2 regions of the Rahnella sp. PAMC25617 genome follow, and region 2 is predicted to be linked to the other one. Evidence: predicted binding sites of a transcription regulator. Region 2 holds the regulator's gene; the other holds the start of a gene.

Region 1 (7,559 bases), on a different contig from region 2:
GTCAAAATCGAAGTATTTTTTCGCCAGTTTGTCGTAAGTCCCGTCTTTACGCATGCTGTCAAACGCCTTGTTCAGTGCGTCTTTCAGGTCGGTTTCATTCTTGCGCAGACCCATACCGGTGCCCACGCCAAAGAATTTATCGTCTTTCACTGAAGGGCCTGCAAACGCATAGTCTTTGCCCGCAGCCTGTTTCAGGAAGCCTTCGCTGCCTGCCACTTCATCCTGGAATGCTGCGTCCAGGCGACCGGAGGCCAGATCTGCATAAATCAGATCCTGGTTCTGGTAAGCCACCACGTTGATGCCTTTTGGCTGCCATTGTGCGTTGGCATAGGCTTCCTGAGTGGAACCTTGCAATACGCCAACGTTTTTGCCTTTCAGGGCATCCAGAGTGGGCAGAATTTTGGAGCCTTTAGGCGCGATAAGGCGGGCGTTAGCGGCATAAAGTTTTTCAGTGAAATCAATTTCCTGCTGACGTTTTTCGGTGATGGATAACGAGGAAATAATCGCATCAATTTTCTTGGCTTTCAGGGAAGGGATCAGTGCATCGAAATCACTTTCAACATAAGTACATTTGATGGCTGCACGTTTGCACATCTCGTTAGCCAGGTCGATATCAAAGCCAACCAGCTTGCCGCTGGAGTCTTTTGATTCAAATGGGGCGTAAGTCGGATCAGTACCGATATTAATTGCTTTAGGCGCGGCAGCAAATGCACTACCTGCACTGGCTAAGACCAGAACCAGCGGAAGAACCTTGAACAACTTTTTCATACATTAGCCTCAGTGATTATTCATCTGTTGTGGTTGTGTGTGCGTGAATGAACGTCTTTTTATAGTTTGCTGAACGATGCAAATGGCTTTTTGCCAGATTTTCTCATGCACTTTTCGTGCCGTTTCTCAGCACAGCCACTTTCCGCTGTGAGAGAACGAAAACCGGTCAAAAAAGCATCGGGATAATGAAAGTTTTCAAAGGTCTGAAGGAAGAATAGCTGAAGGGGCGGCGAACACTGCACCTTAATGAATCAAATTGTGATCATTGTTGGTGCAATGTAACTGAACTGCGCGAAATGAGTGCGGATTGGGAGAAGAAAGATTAACGACTGCCCTGCCATCGAACAAATAAGTCTTCAGGGAGCTCAATATCAAACTGATCAATCACCCGGTTTACAGTCTGATCGATAATATCTTCGACAGATGTCGGACGGTGATAAAACGCCGGAACCGGCGGCATAATAATAGCGCCGAGCTCAGCGGCCTGGGTCATGAGTCGCAAATGCCCGAGATGCAGCGGTGTTTCACGCACGCATAACACCAGACGGCGGCGTTCTTTAAGCACTACATCCGCTGCACGGGTCAGCAGGCCGTCGGAGTAACTGTTCACGATACCGGAAAGCGTTTTGATTGAGCAGGGTAAAATCACCATACCTGCTGTTTTGAATGAGCCTGAAGAAATGCTGGCAGCGATATCGCGTGAATCATGCACCACATCTGCCAGCGCCTGAACGTCGCGCAGCGTCAGATCCGTTTCCAGGGTCAGCGTCTGGCGGGCGGCATTGCTCATCACCAGATGAGTTTCGATATCAGGCACGCTCTGCAATACCTGCAAAAGCCTGACACCATAAATTGCGCCGCTGGCGCCGGAAATACCGACAATAAGTCGTTTCATGAACACTGCCTTAGAAAAATGTAACCAGACCTGATGCTGCCAATACTGACATAAATCCAGACATAAAAAAACGCGCCCGCCCGGTTGTTCACCGGAGGGACGCGTTTATGCAGATGTCAGCAACCGGCTAATCAGCCTTCGTTGTGCATCTCAAGGTTTTCAGCTTCCTGCTGACCACGTAATGCCTGAGCATCGTCGTTACGCAGGGCTTCGAGGTATTCCAGATAATTCTGGTCAACGTCTTTAGTGACGTAAACACCGTCGAACACTGAACATTCAAATTTCTCGATGTCGGTATTGTCTTCTTTCACTGCGGCGATCAGGTCGCTTAGATCCTGGAAGATTAACGCATCAGCACCAATCATCTGATTGATTTCGCTGACTTCACGGCCATGCGCAATCAGTTCATTGGCACTTGGCATATCGATACCGTAGACGTTCGGGAAACGAATTTCCGGCGCCGCTGACGCCAGATAAACACGTCGCGCCCCGGCTTCACGCGCCATCTCAACAATCTGCTGAGAGGTGGTGCCGCGCACGATTGAGTCATCCACCAGCAGCACGTTTTTATCGCGGAATTCAGCACGGTTGGCATTCAGTTTACGGCGTACCGATTTACGACGTTCCTGCTGACCCGGCATGATAAAGGTACGGCCCACGTAGCGGTTTTTCACAAACCCCTGACGGTACGGTTTATTCAGGATACGGGCAATTTCCAGCGCGATATCGCAGGAGGTTTCCGGGATAGGAATGACCACGTCGATATCCAAATCTTCCCATTCACGGGCAATTTTCGCGCCCAGCTTTTCACCCATACGAACACGGGCGCTGTAGACGGAAATCTTGTCGATGAAGGAGTCAGGACGCGCGAAATACACGTACTCGAACAGGCACGGATTGTACTGAGGATTTTCAGCACACATGCGGGTGTAGAGCTGGCCTTTTTCGGTGATGTACACCGCTTCGCCCGGCGCAACGTCACGCAGGAACTCAAAACCTAATGTATCGAGTGCCACACTTTCAGATGCCACCATGTACTCATTACGGCCACCTTCCAGCGTGCGCTTACCGATAACCAGCGGACGGATACCGTGCGGGTCACGGAACGCCAGCATGCCGTGACCGATGATCATCGCCACACAGGCGTAAGCGCCACGGATTTTCAAATTCACCGCGGCAACCGCAGCGAAAATGTTATCGGCTTCCAGCGGGTAATGCTGGAAACGATCCAGTTCACTCGCCAGGATATTGAGCAGAATTTCAGAATCGGAAGTGGTGTTCACATGGCGGCGCTGGCCTTCAAAAAGGTTGCTTCGCAATTCGTGAGCATTGGTCAGGTTACCGTTATGCGCAAGAGTGATGCCGAACGGAGAGTTGACGTAAAAAGGTTGAGCTTCTGAAGCGCTGGAACTGCCAGCCGTTGGGTAGCGCACATGGCCAATACCCATGTTGCCCTGTAAGCGTTGCATATGGCGGGCTTCGAAAACATCCTTCACCAGGCCATTCGCTTTCCGTAAACGGAAGTTATTATTGGCATCAATGGTGACGATGCCTGCGGCATCCTGCCCACGGTGTTGTAACACCGTTAACGCGTCATAAATCGACTGGTTTACCGGCATGAAACCGGCGATACCGACAATACCGCACATGTTGTCTTTTCCTCTTCAGCGCTGCCAGAACTAAATATGTTTTGGCAAGAAACTCGACGTGCTCTGCAGGTAGTCAAAGAACCACCTGATGATATAACTGAATTGTGGGATCAACTGGGATTGTTTCCAGTCTTCACTTTGTGAAAAACTGGTGAAGGTATCCAGGAAGAACAGCATCGCAGAGACGATTAACACCCCGCGCAGTGCGCCGAAGCACACACCTAACACCCTGTCAGTGCCGGACAACCCGGTTTTTTCCACCAGTGAACTGATCACATAGTTGACAATTGCACCTACGATCAACGTCGCGATGAACAAGATGGCAATTGCGATCCCGTTTCGAACTAACTCATCTTCGAAACGCGTGAAGTAGATGGCGAGATAAGGGTAATAATGGCTGGCAACAAAGAAGGCGCAAGCCCAGGTTACCAGCGATAAAGCCTCGCGAACAAAACCACGGATCAAACTGACTAAAGCAGAAAATCCGATAACCGCAATAATGACGTAATCAATCCAGACCATTAACTATTCCAGTGTCTAATCCAGTCACGTCTACCCCGGCATCCAGTTCGCGGCGAATTCTAACAGAAAAAGAAAACGTTTGCGTAGGGGAAATCTGCCGGTCAGACAAATTAATAATAGCGATTAAAAAAACCTCAATCGCAGCATAAACCTATAAAAACCCAGCCAGAGGATCTTATAGAAAAAGGGCACAAATCGCTTGTGCCCTCCGTGGTATTTATCATTATCAGAGCCAAGCAATTGGAGTTGCAGCAAGGCAGCAAATGAGAGGATCCCGATGAGCTGACATTAGTCAGTGATTCGGGTCCTCGATTGCAGCGAACACAGCTGCGGCGTCAAGTGCGCAGGGTCAGTGAGCGCTGTATGCCCGAACCTGCCCACCCAATCCGCTCAGCTGTTGTAACTGAGGCAATGACGCTTCAAGTTTCTGCTTCGATGCATCCGGCCCGACGTACAGGCGCGTGATCTGCCCCTGAACCGGCGTTGCTGGCACGGTATAGGCGCGGAAACCGGACAACCGCAGATTGGCCACAATCTCATTGGCTTTCGCGGCGTTCTTCAGCGCACCCAACTGCACAACATACGACTGCCCTGCCGGTGCTTTCTCTTCCGCCGCAGGTTTAGGTTGCTCAACAGGTTTTGGCTGCTCGGCAACCGCTTTAGGCTGTTCAACCGGCTTCGGCTGTTCAACAGGTTTAGGTTTCACCGTCGGTTTTGCTTCCACCATCGGCTTAGGCTCAATCGTTTTCGGCTTCTGCTGAACGGGTTTGACCGGAGCCGTCTGCACCGGTTTTTTCTGCTCAGGCATCGTGGTGACCGGCGACTGGGACTCCACCGTGGTATTGCCCGGTGCCACATTGCCATGATTTGCGGCGTTAGTGTTGTTGGCTGAACTGTCAGTATTCTGCCCGCCCGTCATGGACTGATCTGCCCCTTCCGGTGGCTGAGCAGGCAGCGATTGCGTGACCGGAGGCACCGAATCCTGTTCCTCAACATCACCCGGTTTTGGCACCAGGGGAATCGACGCAAATTCGTCTTCGTAATGCTTTTTCTTGCCGTCGAGCAAACCGGGCAGAATGATGACGCCCAGCGCCACCAGAATAATGGTCCCGACCAGACGATTTTGAAACTTACTTGCCACTGGTTTTCCCCGTGTCTATAGCATCCATTACGTGAGCTACGGTATGAAACGAGCCGCAGACAATCACAATATCCTGAGGAGCCGCCTCCTGCATAGCCTGTCTCCAGGCAGACTCCACATCATCAAATGGGCGTGCCTGCGGTAAATGTACCGTCAGTTCGGCAACGCTGGCACCACGCGGGCCTTCCAGCGGTGCGCAATACCATTCATCGACCTGAGGCGACAGACAAGCCAGCGTACCGGCAATATCTTTGTCTTTCAACATTCCGACGACGGCGCGCACTTTGCCGCCATTACGTGGCTGTTCAGCCAGGCGTCCGGCCAGATAAGCTGCGGCATGCGGGTTGTGGGCGACATCCAGTATGAGTCGCGGCGACTCACTCACCGTCTGGAAACGCCCCGGCAATGCGGCGCGCTGTAAGCCGCTGCGGAGCGCCGCTTCAGGAACATTCAGACCGGAATAATGCAGTGCGGCCAGCGCGGTGGCCGCATTCGCCAGCGGCACATTAGGCAACGGCAATGCATCCAGAATATTCACTTCTTTACCGGCGTCGAGCGCCGCCCAGCGCCAGTATCCTGCATCAGCAGAAAAATGCCAGTTCACATCGCGGCGGTATAAATCAGACTGTTTTTCCTGTGCGACGTCAGCAATGGACTGAGGCATATCCGGCTCACCGACTACCGCAGGTTTACCCGCACGGAAAATTCCGGCCTTTTCGCGGCCAATGCTTTCGCGGTCAGAACCCAGCCAGTCAGTGTGATCGAGGGCAATACTGGTGACGACAGACACGCTGGCATCAACAATATTGGTCGCATCCAGACGCCCGCCCAGACCGACTTCCAGGATAACCACATCCAGCTTAGCCTGTTTAAACAGCTGCAATGCCGACAATGTGCCGTATTCGAAATAGGTCAGCGAAATATCGCCCCGCCCGGCTTCGAGTACTGCAAAAGATTCGCAGTGCGCAGATTCCGGCAACTCTTCGCCCTGAATACGCACACGCTCGGTATAACGCACCAGATGCGGGGAACTGTAAACACCCACACGGTATCCGGCAGCCATCAGGACTGATTCAAGTGTCGCGCAGGTCGTGCCTTTACCGTTGGTTCCGGCTACGGTGAAAACACGCGGCGCAGGAGTCAGTAAATCGAGTTTTTCGGCAACCGCTCTGACCCGGTCAAGGCCAAGCTCTATGGCCTGAGAATGGAGATGTTCGAGATAATAAAGCCACGTGGCCAAAGGCGACGTGGCTTGGGGAATAAGTTGATTTTGCATGAGTCCCGTTCAACCTTATCAGGTTCACTTCGACACTACATCACCAGACTGTGAAAGCAGGCAATGCCCTCTTTGTCAGAATTCACCGACAGAGTAAAAGCACGGGCTGCCTGTTTTGCAGAGAAACAGCGGGCGGCACAACATCAGATGGCCGCCCGACTTACTGACCGGCTTTTACCCTGTTCGATCAGGCGTCCTGGTTGTCAGCGGCAGAACCGTTGACAGGAACATGGACGTCAACCACGTTCGGCTCCGGTTGCCCGGTCAGTTTCGCCAGAACGCTGCCCAGTTTGGCGCGCATATCCGGACGACGTACGATCATATCAATCGCACCTTTCTCGATCAGGAACTCACTGCGCTGGAAGCCCGGCGGCAGTTTTTCACGTACGGTTTGCTCGATAACACGTGGACCGGCGAAACCGATCAATGCTTTCGGCTCAGCGACGTTGATGTCACCCAACATAGCCAGACTGGCAGAAACACCGCCCATGGTCGGGTCAGTCAGTACAGAAATGTACGGCAGGCCGCGTTCCTGTAATTTCGCCAATGCGGCACTGGTTTTCGCCATCTGCATCAGCGACATCAGCGCTTCCTGCATACGTGCGCCGCCACTGGCAGAGAAACACACCAGAGGACAGTTATCTTCCAGCGCCTGTTCGACGGCACGTACGAAACGCGCACCCACAACAGAAGCCATTGAACCGCCCATGAAAGCAAATTCAAAAGATGCCACCACAATTGGCATACCGTACAGGGTGCCTTTCATGACGATCAGTGCATCTTTCTCGTTGGTTTCTTTCTGAGCAGCCACCAGACGATCTTTATATTTTTTGGAATCTTTAAACTTCAGAACATCTTTAGGCTCAAGCTCGCTGCCTAATTCAACCTCACTGCCCTCGTCCATGAAAGTGGACAGACGCATACGCGCGGTAAGACGCATATGGTGGTCGCACTTAGGGCACACCATGAGGTTGCGCTCAAGCTCGGCGCGGTAAAGAACCTGCCCGCAGCTGTCGCATTTAGTCCAGACGCCCTCAGGAATGCTTGCCTTACGGGTTTGCGAGTCAGTGCTCTTACTAAGAATTCGTTCAATCCAGCTCATCGATAACCTTTCTGTTTGAACCCGGCCGAAGCCAGTCCGCTGTTCATGCTGTAACAAGTCCCCTGAAACCTACCCAAAATCGCCTGTGTGCGGGGTGATAAAAAATCTCACATACCGCGCCACAGAAGGGTTGTTCGCAGGAACAGACCATAAATTGTCGCTCATTAAACCATAACGGCCAGACACTGTGGATAAAAAACTGGTCT
Region 2 (7,559 bases):
CTCCGCAAATAACGGTGAACTTTTATTCAAGACGTTTTCTGCACATCCTGCAAGAGGATCTGCAAAAAGGCACAGGGCGCGTAGTCAGGCAGAGGCCAGATACGATAGAAAGAGGCATTGCGAAACGATCGTGTAGCGGGAATTATGTTCCTTAATGCCATAACGATCAGTCCATTAAATCCGGAGTTATTGAAATGACCAAGCTTTTCACCCCCATTGTTGTCGGCAAAAATACATTGCCTAACCGTGTTTTTATGGCGCCCCTTACCCGCCTTCGCAGCATCGAACCGGGTGATATCCCTACCCCGCTGATGGGCGAATATTACGCGCAGCGCCACAGTTCCGGCCTGATCATTACCGAAGCTACTCAGGTTTCCTTCCAGGCGAAAGGCTATGCCGGTGCGCCGGGTCTGCACACGCCAGAACAAGTGGCTGCGTGGAAAAAAATCGTCGCAGGCGTGCATCAGAAAAATGGCCACATTGCGGTTCAGCTTTGGCACACAGGCCGAATTTCTCATAACAGCGTTCAGCCGGATAACCAGACGCCGGTTGCGCCTTCTGCTGTGAACCCTGAAACACGCACCAGCCTGCGCGATGAGCAAGGCCACGCCATTCGTGTCGATTGCCCGACACCGCGCGCACTGGAACTGAGCGAAATCCCGGGGATCATCAACGATTTCCGCCACGCAGCAGAATGTTCTGCCGAGGCTGGTTTTGATTACATTGAGCTGCATGCGGCGCACGGTTACCTGTTGCACCAGTTCATGTCTCCGGCATCTAACCTGCGTGAAGACGAATACGGCGGCAGCATTGAAAACCGTACCCGCCTGACGCTGGAAGTGGTCGATGCCGCTATCGGCGCTATCGGCGCAGACCGCGTGGGTATCCGTATTTCACCAATGGGTCCGTTTAACGGGCTGGATAACGGTGAAGATCAGGAGCAGGCAGCTATCTATCTGCTGGATGAGCTGAACAAACGTAAACTCGCTTATCTGCATATTTCTGAACCTGACTGGGCAGGCGGTAAACCTTACTCGGCTGAATTCCGCGCGGTGATCCGCGCTCATTATCAGGGCGTGATTGTCGGGGCCGGCGCTTATACCGCTGAGAAAGGCGAAGAACTTATCGAAAAGGGCTACATCGACGCTGTGGCTTTCGGTCGCAGCTATATCGCTAACCCGGATCTGGTTGAACGCCTGAGATCCCACGCTCCGCTTAACGATCCACAACCAGAAACCTTCTACGGCGGCGGTGCTCAGGGTTACACCGACTACCCGACGCTGTAATGATTAAAAAAGAGTAACACCATCCTTGCAGCAGAAGAGGCCCTCCTTCTGCTGCTTTTTTTGTTCAGGCCTTCAGCAACCGAGCGTCGTTTTACAGACAAACTGGTCTCTATCAGTTAGGCTTGAACCGATAATTCTCATCCTGCAAATAAAGAGGAACCTATGCGTTTACTCCATACCATGCTTCGTGTTGGCGATCTGCAACGCGCAATCAGCTTCTATACCGATGTGTTAGGCATGCGCCTGCTGCGCACCAGCGAAAACACTGAATACAAATACTCTCTGGCATTCGTCGGTTACACCGATGAAAGCGAAGGCGCAGTCATTGAACTGACCTACAACTGGGGCGTTGACAGCTACGACATCGGCACCGCTTACGGGCACATCGCTCTGGGTGTCGATAACGTGGCACAAACCTGTGATGACATCCGCAATGCGGGTGGCAAAGTGACCCGTGAAGCCGGTCCGGTTAAAGGCGGCTCCACCATTATCGCCTTCGTTGAAGATCCGGACGGTTACAAAATCGAGCTTATCGAATCCAAACATGCGGGCCAGGGTCTGGGCAACTGATCCCCCTGAATGCTGAAAGGGGCGCAAATGCGCCCTTTTTTATTGCCCAATTTTTGCCGCAGCCCTGCAACGGACGGCAAAATTTGTCATAATGCGCGCTGAATTCGATGAAGATAAGAAACTAATGGCCGAGAATAGTGACATTAACGCCCTGAGAGGCCGTTTTCGTGGTTTTTATCCGGTAGTCATTGATGTTGAGACTGCCGGATTTAATGCCCAAACCGATGCGCTGCTGGAAATTGCAGCAATCACATTGAAGATGGATGAGGACGGCTGGCTGCAAAGCGATGAGACCGTGCATTTCCACGTAGAACCTTTTGAAGGTTCGGTACTGGTGCCGGAAGCGCTGGCGTTTAACGGTATCGATCCGACCAACCCGTTGCGCGGCGCAGTCAGTGAATATGAAGCCCTGCACGAGATTTTTAAAGTCATCCGCAAAGGGATGAAAGAGCAAAACTGTAACCGCGCAATCATCGTGGCGCATAACGCGAATTTCGATCACAGTTTTCTGATGGCGGCAGCCGAGCGCGCCGGGCTGAAACGTAACCCGTTCCACCCTTTCGCCACATTTGATACTGCGGCGTTAAGCGGACTGGTGCTCGGGCAAACGGTGCTGGCAAAAGCCTGTATCAGCGCGGGAATGGTGTTTGACAGCAGTCAGGCTCACTCTGCACTGTATGACACAGAACGCACTGCTGAGCTGTTCTGTGAGCTGGTGAACCGCTGGAAGCGTCTTGGCGGCTGGCCGTTGCCCCTGACCGCAGAAGAAGCGGAAGACGAAACCGCGCAGCAGGAAAATCAGCAGTAATCCGTACGGCTGGCTGGATCCAGAGATAAAAAAAGAGCGACGCAATGTCGCTCTTTTTGTTTTCACCCTCCTCAAAGGACGGCGGCCTTCTTAGAATTACTCTTCAGAAGATTTATATTTTTCAGCAGTTTCTTTAATCAGCTGCTGCAGTTCGCCGCGCTGGAACATCTCAACCACGATGTCACAACCGCCGACCAGTTCACCATCAACCCACAGCTGCGGGAAAGTTGGCCAGTTAGCAAACTTTGGCATTTCTGCGCGGATATCCGGGTTCTGCAAAATATCAACGTAAGCAAAACGTTCGCCGCAGGCTGAAAGCGCCTGAACAGCCTGAGCGGAAAAACCGCAGCTTGGCAGTTTAGGAGAACCTTTCATGTAAAGCAGGATCGGGTTTTCAGAAACTTGCTTCTGAATTTTTTCAATAGTTGGAGTGGTCATTTCTTGCTTCCTCAAGCCGGTACAGGCTGTCACGGTCATTACTCTTCACGCGCGGCACCCAAAAACGGTGCGCAAACACAATACTTTCTATTGTAACGACGCCAGCCATCAGATAAAAACGCCATTTTTTGTGGGGTCTTTCTCAATACTGGCATTTTATTAAACAATTTTTGGCGGCTGCGCTGAACATCACATATTTAAAGATTCATCGAGAATAACATTTTTGCCGTTCGACGATAATGTCAGATTTGCAAAATAGTATTCTTTATCTCAAATATTAAGCTGATGAAAAATGGTTATTTTTTTTACTTAAAATGGCGCTTATTTCGACATAAAAAAAGCTATTAACTTTTTCTCACAATATGATCTAGAATCGAGTCAATTCGTGCTTTTTTGTCGGGTTCTTTTAAGCAATACTCTGACATCCCTGATGTTTAACCCAACCACTCATGGTAACGAAGCTATGCGCTTACTGTTCACGCTTTTTGTGCTGCTCTTTACCCAGCTGTTTCTTAATATGGCTCATGCATCGCCACAGACCCGCGTCTCTGCCGATCAGCGGAAGAGTCATGTTAATTCCGTGACGCCGGAAGAACGGCGAAAGCGAAAGACAGTGGCGGCGAAAACCAGTAAAAAAACAAAAGTCGCACCGGTGACAGAGAAAAAGACTCAGGAAAAAGCATCAAAATCGAAGAAGGTCAGCAGCACCGAACTGGTCAAACGCAAGACAACTTCTGAGAAAAGCGTAAAAACGACTCGGGCCGAAAGCAAAAAAGAAAAAACACTCAGGACAACGCGGGCCGAGAAAAAGACAGATAAAGCCACTAAATCACGAGCGCTTGCCAAAAACAGCAGTGAAAAAATCAGCAAGAAAGAAGCGTATGGCCGACACCGTAAAGGTAAAAAATTACGCGAAGAAGACACCAAACCTATTACGCTGAGTGCGACACATAAAAAACGCTATCAGCATGCACAACAAACGGCGATGACTAAGCTGATGCACCAGGTCGGCAAACCTTATCGCTGGGGAGGAACTTCTCCGAATACCGGTTTTGATTGCAGCGGTCTGGTCTATTACGCTTACAAAGATTTGATCCGCATTAAAATGCCGCGCACGGCAAACGAGATGTACCACCTGCGCGATGCAGCGCCGGTGAAACGTGGCGAACTTGAAAGCGGTGATCTGGTGTTCTTCAGAATCAACAACCGCGGCGCAGCGGATCATGTGGGTGTTTATGTTGGCAACGGCAAATTCATCCAGTCGCCAAGAACCGGTGAAGACATCAAAATCACCTCACTGGGCGACGATTACTGGCAAGACCACTATGTTGGCGCACGTCGGGTGATGACCCCAAAAACAATCCGATAATAAACAATTCGTTAAGTCTGAGGTTTCGCTAATCAGCCATTGAATAGCACTTAACGAAGAGTTTCTGCAGGGAAGAGTATCGGCGGTAACGGTCACTGCGTAAAATTGAAAAGGGCGATTCCTGTGAAAGGTATCGCCCTTTTTTGTTGCGTCTCACTACTGTCTCACTGCCAGATTAGTTCATCACTGCCGTGAAGCTGAAAGCGATAATCATGAGCAAAGCGCATACCGTGGTGATCAACGATAACTTCAGGTTGCTGTCCATCAAACCCCCTTTCGGATCAAGTTGTGGCGTTTCTTTTAGCCACACTAAATGTGTGCCAACGCATTTTCGCATAATTCACTTTTAAAATCTTCTGCTGAATGAAAATGTGAACATGACAATTTTACTTCCACTTTCATGCATTATAAGAGAAAATTGTCGGTTAACACGCCTGTGTGCCGGTCGATTTCACCCGAGAGCATTTCACGCCTCATTCTGAAGAATCCACCCAATGATTACACTGCCCTTTTAGATGTCCGCAGTGTAATCAACGCAAGCAAACGATTAACATAATGCTAACGTGCTGAAGCACGGAAGTTCAGGAGTCATTCTTTACATGGCAACGATTAAAGATGTCGCAAAGCGCGCTGGCGTTTCCACTACAACCGTGTCGCACGTCATCAATAAAACACGTTTCGTCGCCGAAGAAACCAGGGAAGCGGTGCTGCTTGCCATTAAAGAGCTACATTATTCTCCGAGCGCCGTAGCCCGTAGTCTTAAAGTGAATAACACCAAGACGATTGGTCTGCTGGCAACCTCCAGTGAAGCGCCCTATTTCGCCGAGGTGATTGAAGCCGTCGAGAACAGCTGCTTCTCCAAAGGCTATACGCTGATCTTGTGTAACTCGCACAACAATCTGGAAAAACAACAGGCCTATCTGCAAATGCTGGCGCAAAAACGCGTCGATGGTCTGCTGGTCATGTGCGCGGAATACCCTGACGAATTACTCAATATGCTTGAAGAGTATCGTTCGATTCCGATGGTGGTGATGGACTGGGGCGAAGCGCGTAAAAACTTCACCGACAGCATTATCGATAATGCTTTCGAAGGCGGTTATATGGCCGGACGCTATCTGATCGAACGCGGGCATCGTGATATTGGCGTGATCCCGGGACAGCTGGCGCGTAATACCGGCGGCGGTCGTTTCCAGGGTTTTGTCAAAGCGCTGACGGAAGCCAATATCCCGCTTCGCGAAGAATGGGTGGTTCAGGGCGATTTCGAGCCGGAGTCAGGTTATCAGGCGATGCATAAGATTCTGATGCAGAAACAACGCCCCACCGCCGTCTTCTGCGGGGGCGATGTCATGGCAATGGGCGCAATTTGCGCCGCTGATGAGCTCGGATTGCGCGTCCCGCAGGATATTTCGGTGATTGGTTACGATAACGTGCGTAATGCGCGGTACTTCTCTCCGGCACTGACGACCGTGCATCAGCCGAAAGAACGGTTGGGTGAGATGGCCTTTACTATGTTGCTCGACCGCATCGTCAGCAAACGTGAAGAATCACAGACCATCGAGGTGCATCCGAAACTGGTTGAGCGTCGTTCGGTGGCCGATGGCCCGTACCGCGACTATCGCCGTTAATGTTTGCCTTTAATCTTTTATAACGCCTGCTTTTGCAGGCGTTTACTTTCTCAGTCCCGCAGCCATTCACGGTTCATCGTTTCTGTATCACCCATATATTCCAGCAACCACGCCAGTGAAGGTGACGGATTGCTCTGGTCCCACGTCAGGCAACATGGGCTGTCAGGGAAGGTATTCTCCAGCGCCAGAACCTGCAATGCCTGCTGTTCAATGCGGTGGCTCACGCGATGTACCGGCATCATTCCTACGCATAAACCTTCACTCAGACATTCAAGCGCGCAGGTCCAGTCCGGCACAACCAGACGCCGCTGGTTATCAAGCGTCCAGGTATCACGCTTGGGCAACGTCCGCGAGGTGTCTTCAAGACACAATGCGGGATAAGGCCTGAGCTGGTCATCACTGAGCGCACCCGGTAACTGCGCCAGCGGATGCTGCGGGCTGACCACGCAGTGCCAGTCCATAAACCCCATATCGCGAAAACTGAAACGTCCACCAACCGGTATCGCCCGCGTCGCACCGATTGCCACATCAGCACGTCCGTCAACCAGTGCGTCCCACACACCATTAAACACTTCGGAATGAATAATCAGTTCCGTGTCAGGAAAATGACGATAGAAATCCAGCACCAGTCGCCGTGTTCTTGCCGGTTTAACGATTCTGTCGACAGCAATACGTAACTCGCCCCGCCAGCCGTTGGCAACCTGCTGACACTGGCGTCGTGTAGCTATCATTTTTTTTATCAGAACCCGCGCTTCATCCACGAAAACTTTGCCCGCTGGCGTTAAAACGACGTCACGGTGTCGACGTTCAAACAAGGGCACCGCCAGCCATTGTTCGAGCTGACGAACGGTGTAGCTGATGGCAGAAGGCACCCGATGTAGATCCTGTGCCGCCGCACTGAAGCTTCCGGTTCTTGCCACCGCATCAACGACTTCAAGAGCGTATTCTGACCACATATTTTAGCCTTCAATATTTTTGATAGCAGAGTGCAAATATTAACGTTTCACAACGCTGTTATCAAAGCGTTAAAATCTGCCTCCGAACAGATCCCTGCATCAAATCATCTGCAATAAATAAATTAACGAGATAATAATGAAACCCTCCTTTGGATTTATGCTCTATCTGGCTGGCCTGAGCATGCTCGGCTTTTTAGCCACAGATATGTACCTCCCTGCGTTCAGCGCAATGCAAACCAGCCTGATGACCAGTCCGGGAATGATCAGCGCCAGCCTGAGTATTTTTCTCGGCGGATTCGCCATCGGACAATTGCTGTGGGGACCGCTGTCAGACCGCATTGGCCGCAAACCGGTTTTACTGCTCGGTCTGATGCTGTTTGCCGTCGGCTGTCTGGGCGTGATTTGGGTCGAGAACGTGCGCGCCCTTCTGGCGCTGCGTTTCTTACAGGCCATGGGCGTCTGTGCAGCCGCAGTGACCTGGCAGGCAATCGTGGTGGACCGTTTTTC

What was found. Region 2 encodes PurR, which represses purine synthesis genes. Its sites were predicted from a motif close to CANGCAAACGTTTGCNTG; they were not measured.
Region 1: cvpA (colicin V production protein) is a predicted target of PurR. The motif match lies at 3,903-3,920, and genes of this name have one in related genera.

Annotation. Positions count from the first base shown of each region.
Region 1 covers NZ_JBOCUM010000003.1:143,877-151,435, forward strand. Annotated here, with positions in the region: gene argT (lysine/arginine/ornithine ABC transporter substrate-binding protein ArgT) at 1-768, opposite strand, end outside; gene ACM615_RS02775 (UbiX family flavin prenyltransferase) at 1,091-1,663, opposite strand; gene purF (amidophosphoribosyltransferase) at 1,795-3,312, opposite strand; gene cvpA (colicin V production protein) at 3,343-3,834, opposite strand; gene dedD (cell division protein DedD) at 4,184-4,975, opposite strand; gene folC (bifunctional tetrahydrofolate synthase/dihydrofolate synthase) at 4,965-6,251, opposite strand; gene accD (acetyl-CoA carboxylase, carboxyltransferase subunit beta) at 6,439-7,353, opposite strand.
Region 2 covers NZ_JBOCUM010000006.1:230,289-237,847, forward strand. Annotated here, with positions in the region: gene ACM615_RS07040 (alkene reductase) at 189-1,286, shown strand; gene gloA (lactoylglutathione lyase) at 1,449-1,856, shown strand; gene rnt (ribonuclease T) at 1,948-2,664, shown strand; gene ACM615_RS07055 (Grx4 family monothiol glutaredoxin) at 2,761-3,102, opposite strand; gene ACM615_RS07060 (C40 family peptidase) at 3,566-4,471, shown strand; gene ACM615_RS07065 (YnhF family membrane protein) at 4,647-4,808, opposite strand; gene purR (HTH-type transcriptional repressor PurR) at 5,071-6,096, shown strand; gene punR (DNA-binding transcriptional activator PunR) at 6,147-7,052, opposite strand; gene punC (purine nucleoside transporter PunC) at 7,189-7,559, shown strand, end outside.